One region of the Actinoplanes awajinensis subsp. mycoplanecinus genome, then DNA from elsewhere that is predicted to be linked to it. Evidence: riboswitches for the same ligand, from Rfam matches in the RefSeq annotation. Region 1 holds a riboswitch; each other region holds the start of a gene.

Region 1 (2,191 bases):
TTCTGCTGGCCGTCCCGGGTGTTCCGCAGGTCCTCGATGGCCAGGTTCTGCCGGGCGCCGACCGTGCTCAGCAGCTGCGCCCGGTCCAGGAAGCCGGCCGACGAGTCCGCGGTGAGCAGCGCGCTCAGCGGGCCCAGGCGGCCCATCGAGTACGCCTGCTGGGCGTACTGGTTCAGCGCGGCCTGCTGCGGGCCGAGGGCCGCGTCCAGCTTCTTCAGATCGGCGGAGAGTTTGGTCTGCTGCGCCTTGGACGCCTTCAGCTTGGCCTTCGCCGTGACGTAACCCTTGGAGGCGTCTTCGAGTTTGTCGAGCAGGGACTTCGAGCCACCCTCCCCGTCGTCACCGGACTCACCGGGCGCGGCGAGCGGGCGGGGGGCCGCGGCCGCCGGCGAGGCGGCGCCGGTGATCCCGCAAGCGGCGACCAGCAGCGCGAACACGGCCACCCATCGTCGCCGCGCAGTCACATGCTGCACTGGCTATTTCCTTCCGTCGGCCGCCGGTCGGGTTAGCTGACGGGTTCGGGACGAAGGAAATCCCTACCGCAATTGTGCGGATTCACCCCGGAAGAAACGTGGATCCCCGGCTCGCTGCGTGTGCGATTAGGCGGCGGTCCCCACGCGGGAACCGGGACCGACCATACCCACTCGATCGACGATTCAACAGTTCCGGTACCGAATGCGACGGCGTGGTCACCTGTCGTGATGCGATTACAGAAAGTCGTTGATTGGTAACCCTTTTATTGCTTTTCCCGATCCTGATACCACGCGATATCTCAGGTAAACTGGCCGCCGGTCCTGCCAGGACGGCACCGCCCCCGAGTTGCCGGCAGGCCGCCGCCCAATCGTCGTCAGACGAACCGGGGAACCAGGTAGTTGGGGTGAATCCGCTCTATGCGGTAGGGATAGCTTCCGTCCCGAACCCGTCAGCTAACTCGGTCGGCGGTGACTAGGAAGGATTGTTGATGACCGCACGTCCCCGCCGGTGGCTGATGCTTGCCCTGGCGCCGCTCGTGGCCACCGCGATGTTCGTCGCACCGGTCATGCCGGCACACGCCGCTCCCGGCGGCAGTTCGTCGACCCCCGACGAAGGCCAGGCGAGCGACGACCTCTCCGATCAGATCGAGACCACCAACCGGCGGTTCGTGAACGCCAAGGCCGCGGTCGCGGCCTCGAAGAAGAATCAGAAGGCGCTGGCCGCCCAGATCAAGACCGCCGAGGCGCGCCGCGACGCGCTGACCCCGGAGGTCAACCAGATCGCCCGCCAGCAGTACCAGATCGGCAATCTGAGCTCACTGAGCTTCCTGCTCCGCGCCGACTCCTCGTCCGACTTCCTGGACAAGGCGGTCACCCTGGAGGAGATCAACAAGCTGCACGACGCGAAGCTGCACGAGCTGAACTCCCTGCTCGAGCAGATCACGTCGGACAAGACCCGCCTGGACGCCGAGGTCAAGACCGAAGAGCAGCAGCTCTCGGTGCAGACGAAACTGCACGACTCGGCCGAGGGGCAGCTCGAGCTGCTCGGCGGCGGCACCGGCATCAACAAGACCATCACCGAGGGTTTCGTCGACGCGAAATCCCCGATCGCCTCGCCGGCACCGCGCAACTCCAGCGGCGGTTTCTCCGCGGAGTCCTGCAACCAGATCGACCCGACGACCAACGGGTGCATCACCAAGCGGACTCTGCATCTCCTCAAAGAGACGAAGAAGGCCGGCTTCAATCTGTTCGTCGGCTGCCACCGCGACGGCGGCCCGTTCGAGCATCCCAAGGGCCGGGCCTGCGACTGGTCACTGCAGAAGACCGGGTTCTCGGCGGCGCACAACGACAAGATGATGCGGTACGGCAACGACCTCACCGCGTTCCTGGTGCGCAACGCCGACCGGCTCGGCATCTACTACGTGATCTGGTACAAGCAGATCTGGTTCCCGGCGACCGGCAACTGGCACGCCTACCACGGGCCGAGTGATCACACCGACCACGTGCACGTGTCCCTGCTGTAGCCACGCGGGCAACGAGAACGGCCCCCCACCCTTTCCGGGTCGGGGGCCGTTCTCTGTTTCGTACGCTAAAAAATCAGTGCGTCGTGGCGCGCCGCACCGGAGCGCGACCGGCCGGCTGGGTCGGCGCCGGACCGGCCGGGACCGCCGTCGGGATCGCCATGGTCACCGGACGGACCTGGGTCACCTCGATCTCCT
Region 2 (2,191 bases), on a different contig from region 1:
CCCAGCGCCCTCGCGGCCTCGCGGGCGGTAGCGGCGCGCGTCACCACCCCGGCTGGTCCTCACTGCCCTTTCCAGACCCCGATAGCGGCCACCAGGACCAGCCGACTGCCCTTGGCGAGCGCCCACGGTGAGTATCGCGGCCCAGATGACGACTGCCACCGCTCGTCGACCGAACCCAGTGAGTACCCACGACCGCAGCGCCGGGGAGCGCAGCCCGCGCGATGTTCCCGTCTCGGCGCGGCACCGGCGCGCCTCGCGGCCCCGGCTGGTGCTCACGGTCGGCTCGGCGCTCGTGAGACAGCCGTGAGCACCAGCCGGGCCGCGGGCAGGCGGGCAGGCGGGGCGGGGGACGGGAACGCCAGTGGGGCGCGGCCCGGAATCGGGTCGCGCCCCACTGGCGGTGTTTCCTTACTTACTAGGTGCTGTCGGGCAGCGGAGCACCCTCGGCACCGCCGAACGACCTAGCACCCTCGGCGCCGAGGGCTTTCCGGACACCCGCAGCACCGCGGGCGACCGAGCGCCGAGTCCACTGACCGTTCCCCGTGCCGGGGCACGGTCAGGCGACCAGCCGGCGCACGACGTAGTTGCTGCCGTAGATCTTGTGCTTGCCGACGCGGGCGCCGGTGTGCGGCGAGTCGTACATGTAGCCGCCGCCGGCGTAGATGCCGGCGTGGTAGCCGTACGAGCCCGACCGGAAGACGATCAGGTCGCCGACCTTCTTGTTGGACTTGCTGACCGACTTGCCGTAGTGCTGCTGCGAGTTGGCCTTGTGCGGCAGCTTCTTGCCGGCGGCCTTCTTGTAGACGTACAGCGTGTAGCCGGAGCAGTCGAACCGCTTGGGTCCGGCGGCCGCGAACTTGTACAGCGCGCCCTTGTGCTTCTTCGCCTCGGCGAGGATCTTAGCGCCACTGGCCTTGACCGTGACCTTGACGCCCTTGGTGGCCGCCTGGCTGTAGCCGGTCCCGGTGAAGAGCGTCCGGACGTACGCGGACGTCTTCGGCGCGGCCTTGAGAGTGACCGTCCCGTTGGCGTTGCGGACGGTCTCGGTGTCCCAGGTCACCCACTTGCCGTTGCGAAGTCCCTGCAAGCGGACGGTGCCCTTGGCGACCTTCCCGGTGTTCGGGTTGATGACCTTGGCGGTGACCTTGAGACTGGAGCCCCAGGGGAGCTTCCGGGTGCTGAGCTTGTTGCTCAGCCTGGGCTTCACCTTCACCGCCGCGGCGGTGGTGGTCGTGGTCACCGTGGTGGCGGCGACCGGCGTCGTGGTGGTGGCCGCCGAAGCGGGTGACGTGGCCACGAGCTGACCTGCACAGAGGCAGAGGCCCAGGGACAGTGCGACGGTACCGGCGCCGGACATGCGGCGGTTACGGCTCGAACTGTGTTGGTGCACGGTAAGGAGATCCCTCCGGCACGCCTGCGAGGTTAGCTGTCGGGTTCGGGCGGGAAGGTTGCCCGGCCGCTTTCGCGGCTTCACCCCAAGGCCCCCACCGATGGCGCCGCCGGTGTCGCGCGGCTCGGTACGGACCGGGTTTCTGGTTCCCCCGTCCCTGCCCCCGATTGCCTCGTCTGGTCGATCTGGTGTTGCGGCGTCGCACCCTCGGGATCGGGGCAGGGCTCGGCGTGAACCGTCCGGTGCGGCCGGCGAGCGGATGCCGCCGGCTGATCCTTGGTACCCGAACGAACCCATGATCGTCAGGTGCGATTCAGTTACACAAAGTGATTGGCACATCAGGCCCTGTCCAGTTTGTTACCTCCGCGAGACAAATGTCATCGCGCAGAGTGTTCAACCAAACACACTGCGTCGAGGAAAGCCGGTGAACCAGAACACATAAAAACTCAGGTGGTAACCCGTTCGTGACACCACCACGCCGGTCAGCGGCGCAAACGCAATAAGCCGTACGGGCGAAAGGGGTTCCGGGCCTTCCGGCAACTCGACGTCACCCTTGGTTCCGGTACCCTCGCTGCGTGACGGACGGGAAGATGCCCCTGCGGGCCATAGTCGCGACCACCGCGTCGAAGACGGCGGCCGCTCTCTCCAGGGCCGCGGGACGCGGCGACGGGTCGGTGATCGGCGGCTGGATCGGCCTCAAGATCGATCCGGACCTGCTGACCCACCTCGCCTCAGGGCGTGCCGTCGCCCTGGTGTCCGGCACCAACGGCAAAACCACCACCACCCGGCTCACCGCGGCCG
Region 3 (2,191 bases), on a different contig from region 1:
GGCCCTCACCTCGACCCCGCCGAAAGACGGCGCCGGGGCGCGGGCGCAGGTGGTGCGCCGGCAGCCCGACGGTTCCTGGCTGCGTGTGCTCGACCAGCCGGAGTTCACCCGGCCGCCCAGCTGACCCGATCGAGAGCTGACCGGGCGCGGGGTCCCTTGCCGAGGGACCCCGCAACCGCTGGTCAGAACGCCAGGCGCTGTCCCACGCGGAGGTGGTTCGGGCTGCTCAGCCGGCCGGCGTTGGCGCGGTAGAGCGCCTTCCACCCACCCCGGACGTGATAGCGGGCGGCGAGGCTGGAGAGCGTGTCGCCGCGCTTCACCACGTAGGTGCGCCCCGCCGTCAGCGGCTTGGTGTAGGCCGCTAGGCGGAAGGGGCTCACCGAGGTGGTCCGTACCGTGGCGGTCTTCCGGGACTGGGTGAGGCCGCGGCGGCCACACGTCGGCCACGCGCCGATGCCCTGGTTGCGCAGCACCCGCTCGGCGACCGTGATCTGCTCGGTCTTGGAGGCGAGATTGGCCGTGGAGCCGTAGGAGCCGCCGCCGTGCGAGCGCCACGTGCCGCGGCTGAACTGCAAACCGCCGTAATAGCCGTTCCCGGTGTTGATTCTCCAGTTCCCGCCGGATTCGCACTTGGCGACGGCGTCCCAGTTGACGTTCGGCGCGGCGCTGGCTGGTGCGGCTTCCACGGCCAGCAGGCCGATGGCGCCGGCCAGGCCGGCCACCGTGATGCCGAGCGCACGTTTCAGCCGGGTGCGTGTGTGCCCGGGCTGCGTGGACGTGACCTGCGCGGCCCGAAAATGGGCGCGCGGTGCCGGGGCTCGCCGGGAGAGGACACGACGAACCCGCTTGTTCAGGTGAAGCATGAAGTTTTCCCTCCACGCCTGCGAGGTGAGCTGTCGGGTTCGGGCCGAGGAGCCCGGCCGCTAGGTGCGGCTTCACCCCGAGGCACGCTCCGAGGAGCGCGCCGGAGAACTTGTGGGTCCCCCGCTCCATGCCTGTGTGTTGTTGACCGTGACCAGCAGGCAGGACTCGGCGTTCCGGCCACGGTGTCCGCTAGTGCGGACTGCCGACGGTAGCCACCGCATCACGGACCTGACCACGTCCGATAGCGGGGCTGGTGACTTTGTTCTCACAAATTAGCCGCTTTGATCTGCCTTTGGTCCGACAACCACCCGTTTTCTTGAGTGGAGGGGAGACTTTCCACCACCGTGGTCGGCCGTACGGGGGAAACCCGTTGTCAGTCTGCATAGCCCGGTCGGGAGTGGGTAAACAGCGGCTTTTTTCGGGTCACCGCTGCTTGTTCGGTTCTTTTGTGGCGTCCGGATGTCCCGCCGCTGCGGTCCGGGGTGCACAATCTCGGACCATGAGCGATCGTTCACGTGACTTCGAGGTGATCGTCTACGGTGCCACCGGCTTCGTCGGGGCCCTCGTGGCAAAGCATCTCGCCGGATTCGCACCGGCCGGCACCCGTATCGCACTGGCCGGCCGCTCACCGGAGAAACTGGAGGCGCTCCGCTCTCGGCTGAACGTCGACTGGCCGGTTCTGATCGCGGACGCCACCGATCCCGACGCGGTGGCCACCCTGGCCGGACGCGCGCAGGTCATCATCACCACCGTCGGTCCCTACGCGAAGTACGGCCGTCCCCTCGCGCACGCCTGCGCCGTGTCCGGCACCGACTATGTCGATCTGACCGGTGAGGTGCTGTTCGCCCGGGACAGCATCGACGAGAACCATGAGCTCGCCCGCAGTACCGGTGCGCGGATCGTGCACTCCTGCGGCTTCGACTCCATTCCGTCCGACATCGGGGTGCACGTCCTGCATCAACTGATCGAGCAGGACGGCGCGGGGGAGCTCACCGACACCACGCTCGTGGTGACCAGCCTGAGCGGCGGGGTGAGCGGCGGCACCATCGACTCGATGCGCAACCAGGTCGACGTGATGAAGAAGGACCCCTCGCTGCGCCGGGTGGCCGGCAGTCCGTATTCGCTCAGCCCGGACCGGGCCGCCGAGCCGAAGGTGGGCCGGCAGAGCGACATGGACACGTTCCCGGCCTCCGACGTGGACCCGCGACTGCGCGGACGGCTCGCGCCGTTCGTGATGGCGTCCTACAACACCCGGGTGGTGCGGCGGAGCAACGCGCTGCGGGGCTGGGCGTACGGTCGCGGTTTCAAGTATCGCGAAGCGATGAGT
Region 4 (2,191 bases), on a different contig from region 1:
GCCGGCTCGCCGAGGTCACCGCGCTGACCCGCCGGGACGACTTCGTCGGCGTCCAGGTCCAGGGCGCCGAACGGATCCAGCAGCTCGTCGTCCCGCGTGTCGTCGAGCACCCGCCGGGCGAGGAGATCCCGCCCGCGATGATCCGCGGCTCGGTCACCACCCTCGCGGCGCAGTCACCGGCCGCGCCGCTCGACCTGCCCGAGGAGCTGACCGCGGAGCTGGTGCGCCGGCTGCGCCGCAAACCCGCCGACGCGGTCCGGATCGCGGTCGGGCTGCGGATCGCCGAGACCTGGCGGCTGCCGGACGGCTTCGAGCTGCCGCTGGTCTACGACGTGGCGCCGGGCAAGACCCAGGGGTACGTCACCGACGAGACCACCGGCGCGCCGCTCAGCGCGCTGCACGCCTGCCGCAACCACCACCTCACCGGCGCCCTCGACTGGTGCACGCACTGCCTGAACCCGACCTGCCGGCTCTGCTCCGAGGCGGTCCGCCCGTGCCGCCTGTGCCAGGGCACGGTCTGCGGCGACTGCGTGGCCACCCCGGACGGCCGCTGCCCGGCCTGTGCCGCTCTCACCAAGGTCGGCATGTTCCAGCGCGGCCGCTACGGGGTGTCCGCGAGCGGCGCCGTGTGGCACGGCGCCGCCACGAACGTCCAGGTGACCGTGCGTCAGGAGCGCAACTACTGGTCCCTCGAGCGCTGGGACCGCTACGACCGGGTCACCTTCCCGCTCGATCCGCACACCGTGCAGACCCTGCGGGGCTGGCTGGCGTGAGCGGAGGTCAGAGCCGGATGCGCTGACCGGGGAAGATCCGGCTCGGGCTGCTCAGCCGGTCCTTGTTGAGCGCGTAGAGCGCCCGCCAGCCTCCCTTGACGTGATAGCGCTTGGCGATCTTGGCGAGCGTGTCACCAGACTTGATCACGTAGGTCTTGCCGCTCGCCTTGGCCTTCTTCGCGGGCTTGGCGGTCGCCTTCTTGTAGACGCCGGCCTTCTTGCCGCACACCGGCCACGGGCTCAGGCCGCGCTTCGCGTACAGCTTGTTGGCGATCTTGATCTGTTCGGCCTTGGTGGCCTTGTCGGCGGTCGAGGCGTACCTGGCCCCGCCGTTCGCCTTCCACGTGCCGCGGTCGAACTGCAGACCGCCGTAGTACCCGTTCCCGGTGTTGATGTGCCACCTGCCGCCGGACTCGCACTTGGCGACCACGTCCCAGTTGACGCTGGCGGCCAGGGCCGGAGCTGCCGGTGCGAGCAAGAGGCCCGCTCCGGTCACGCCGGCGGTCACCAGGCTGAGGGCAGCAAGGCGCGTTCGTCTACCGATCCGAGACATGGAAATTCCTCCACGCCTACGAGGTGAGCTGTCGGGTTCGGGCAGAGTGGCCCGGCCGTCCTATGCGGCTTCACCCCAAGACGCGCCCCCTGTCACCCGTTTCGGAAGCCGGCCGACTCCCGAACCGTGCGCGGTGCGCGCCGGAAAACGTGGTTCCCCCGCTCCTGCCATCTCTTCGTGTCTGTGGATCGGCGGCAGGACTCGGCGGTCCGTCCACAGTGCCCGCCATCGCGGGACGACCGACGGTAACCACACCGGACGGGCATCGACCAAGTTTTACGTACCTAATAGTGACGTTCTTCACGGTATTGGACCGATTTGATCTTGTTCGTGACCTGGAATGACAGGCATTTCCGACACCCGAGGTTCCGTCCCTCCTGTCGTTATGCCGCAGCTCCGGCAGAAGGCGCGGAACCGGCGCCGGTCACCGTGCGTCGAACACCACATGACCGATCTCCGGCCGCGCCGGGCCGCGCTGCTCACCGTCACCGCCGCCCTCACCCTTTCCGGGTGTTCGAGCACCCCCTCCGGTACGACCGTCCGCGCGGTCGCCGGCACTCTGCCCGACCATTACTCGTACGTCGTCACGGCGAGCTGTGGCGAACGCGCCGTGATCGGTACTTTCCGCATCGTGGTCCGTGACCGCGACGTCGTGGTCTCGGCGGAACCCGCCGACCCGGAGTCGACCGTGCAGGTGCCGCTCGCGTCGTTCCCGACCCTGAAGTACATCGTCGAGCAGGTCGAGTCGGCGGAACCGGACGCGGTGGTCGAGTTCACCACCGACGCGGCCGGCCGCCCCGCCCACGTGTCGATCGACCACCGTCCGAACGCCATCGACGACGAGGAGTGCTACGACATCACCGAC

What was found. Region 1 has a riboswitch for cyclic di-AMP ahead of ADL15_RS20240 (coiled-coil domain-containing protein). Riboswitches for the same ligand answer to the same signal wherever they lie in the genome.
Region 2: it holds a riboswitch for cyclic di-AMP, as region 1 does, so the genes downstream of both, ADL15_RS42255 (C40 family peptidase) here and ADL15_RS20240 (coiled-coil domain-containing protein) in region 1, are expected to answer to the same signal.
Region 3: it holds a riboswitch for cyclic di-AMP, as region 1 does, so the genes downstream of both, ADL15_RS21840 (LysM peptidoglycan-binding domain-containing protein) here and ADL15_RS20240 (coiled-coil domain-containing protein) in region 1, are expected to answer to the same signal.
Region 4: it holds a riboswitch for cyclic di-AMP, as region 1 does, so the genes downstream of both, ADL15_RS29220 (LysM peptidoglycan-binding domain-containing protein) here and ADL15_RS20240 (coiled-coil domain-containing protein) in region 1, are expected to answer to the same signal.

Annotation. Positions count from the first base shown of each region.
Region 1 is NZ_LLZH01000178.1:80,080-82,270, reverse strand. Features, by position in the region: gene ADL15_RS20245 (coiled-coil domain-containing protein) at 1-473, opposite strand, end outside; cyclic di-AMP (ydaO/yuaA leader) riboswitch at 479-616, opposite strand; cyclic di-AMP (ydaO/yuaA leader) riboswitch at 825-956, shown strand; gene ADL15_RS20240 (coiled-coil domain-containing protein) at 962-1,996, shown strand; gene ADL15_RS20235 (glycoside hydrolase family 65 protein) at 2,070-2,191, opposite strand, start outside.
Region 2 is NZ_LLZH01000318.1:167,400-169,590, forward strand. Features, by position in the region: gene ADL15_RS42255 (C40 family peptidase) at 557-1,297, opposite strand; cyclic di-AMP (ydaO/yuaA leader) riboswitch at 1,397-1,525, opposite strand; gene ADL15_RS42260 (Mur ligase family protein) at 1,981-2,191, shown strand, end outside.
Region 3 is NZ_LLZH01000211.1:42,133-44,323, reverse strand. Features, by position in the region: gene ADL15_RS21845 (YybH family protein) at 1-124, shown strand, start outside; gene ADL15_RS21840 (LysM peptidoglycan-binding domain-containing protein) at 183-863, opposite strand; cyclic di-AMP (ydaO/yuaA leader) riboswitch at 865-1,044, opposite strand; gene ADL15_RS21835 (saccharopine dehydrogenase family protein) at 1,364-2,191, shown strand, end outside.
Region 4 is NZ_LLZH01000281.1:143,044-145,234, forward strand. Features, by position in the region: gene ADL15_RS29215 (hypothetical protein) at 1-773, shown strand, start outside; gene ADL15_RS29220 (LysM peptidoglycan-binding domain-containing protein) at 781-1,281, opposite strand; cyclic di-AMP (ydaO/yuaA leader) riboswitch at 1,325-1,530, opposite strand; gene ADL15_RS29225 (DUF6174 domain-containing protein) at 1,772-2,191, shown strand, end outside.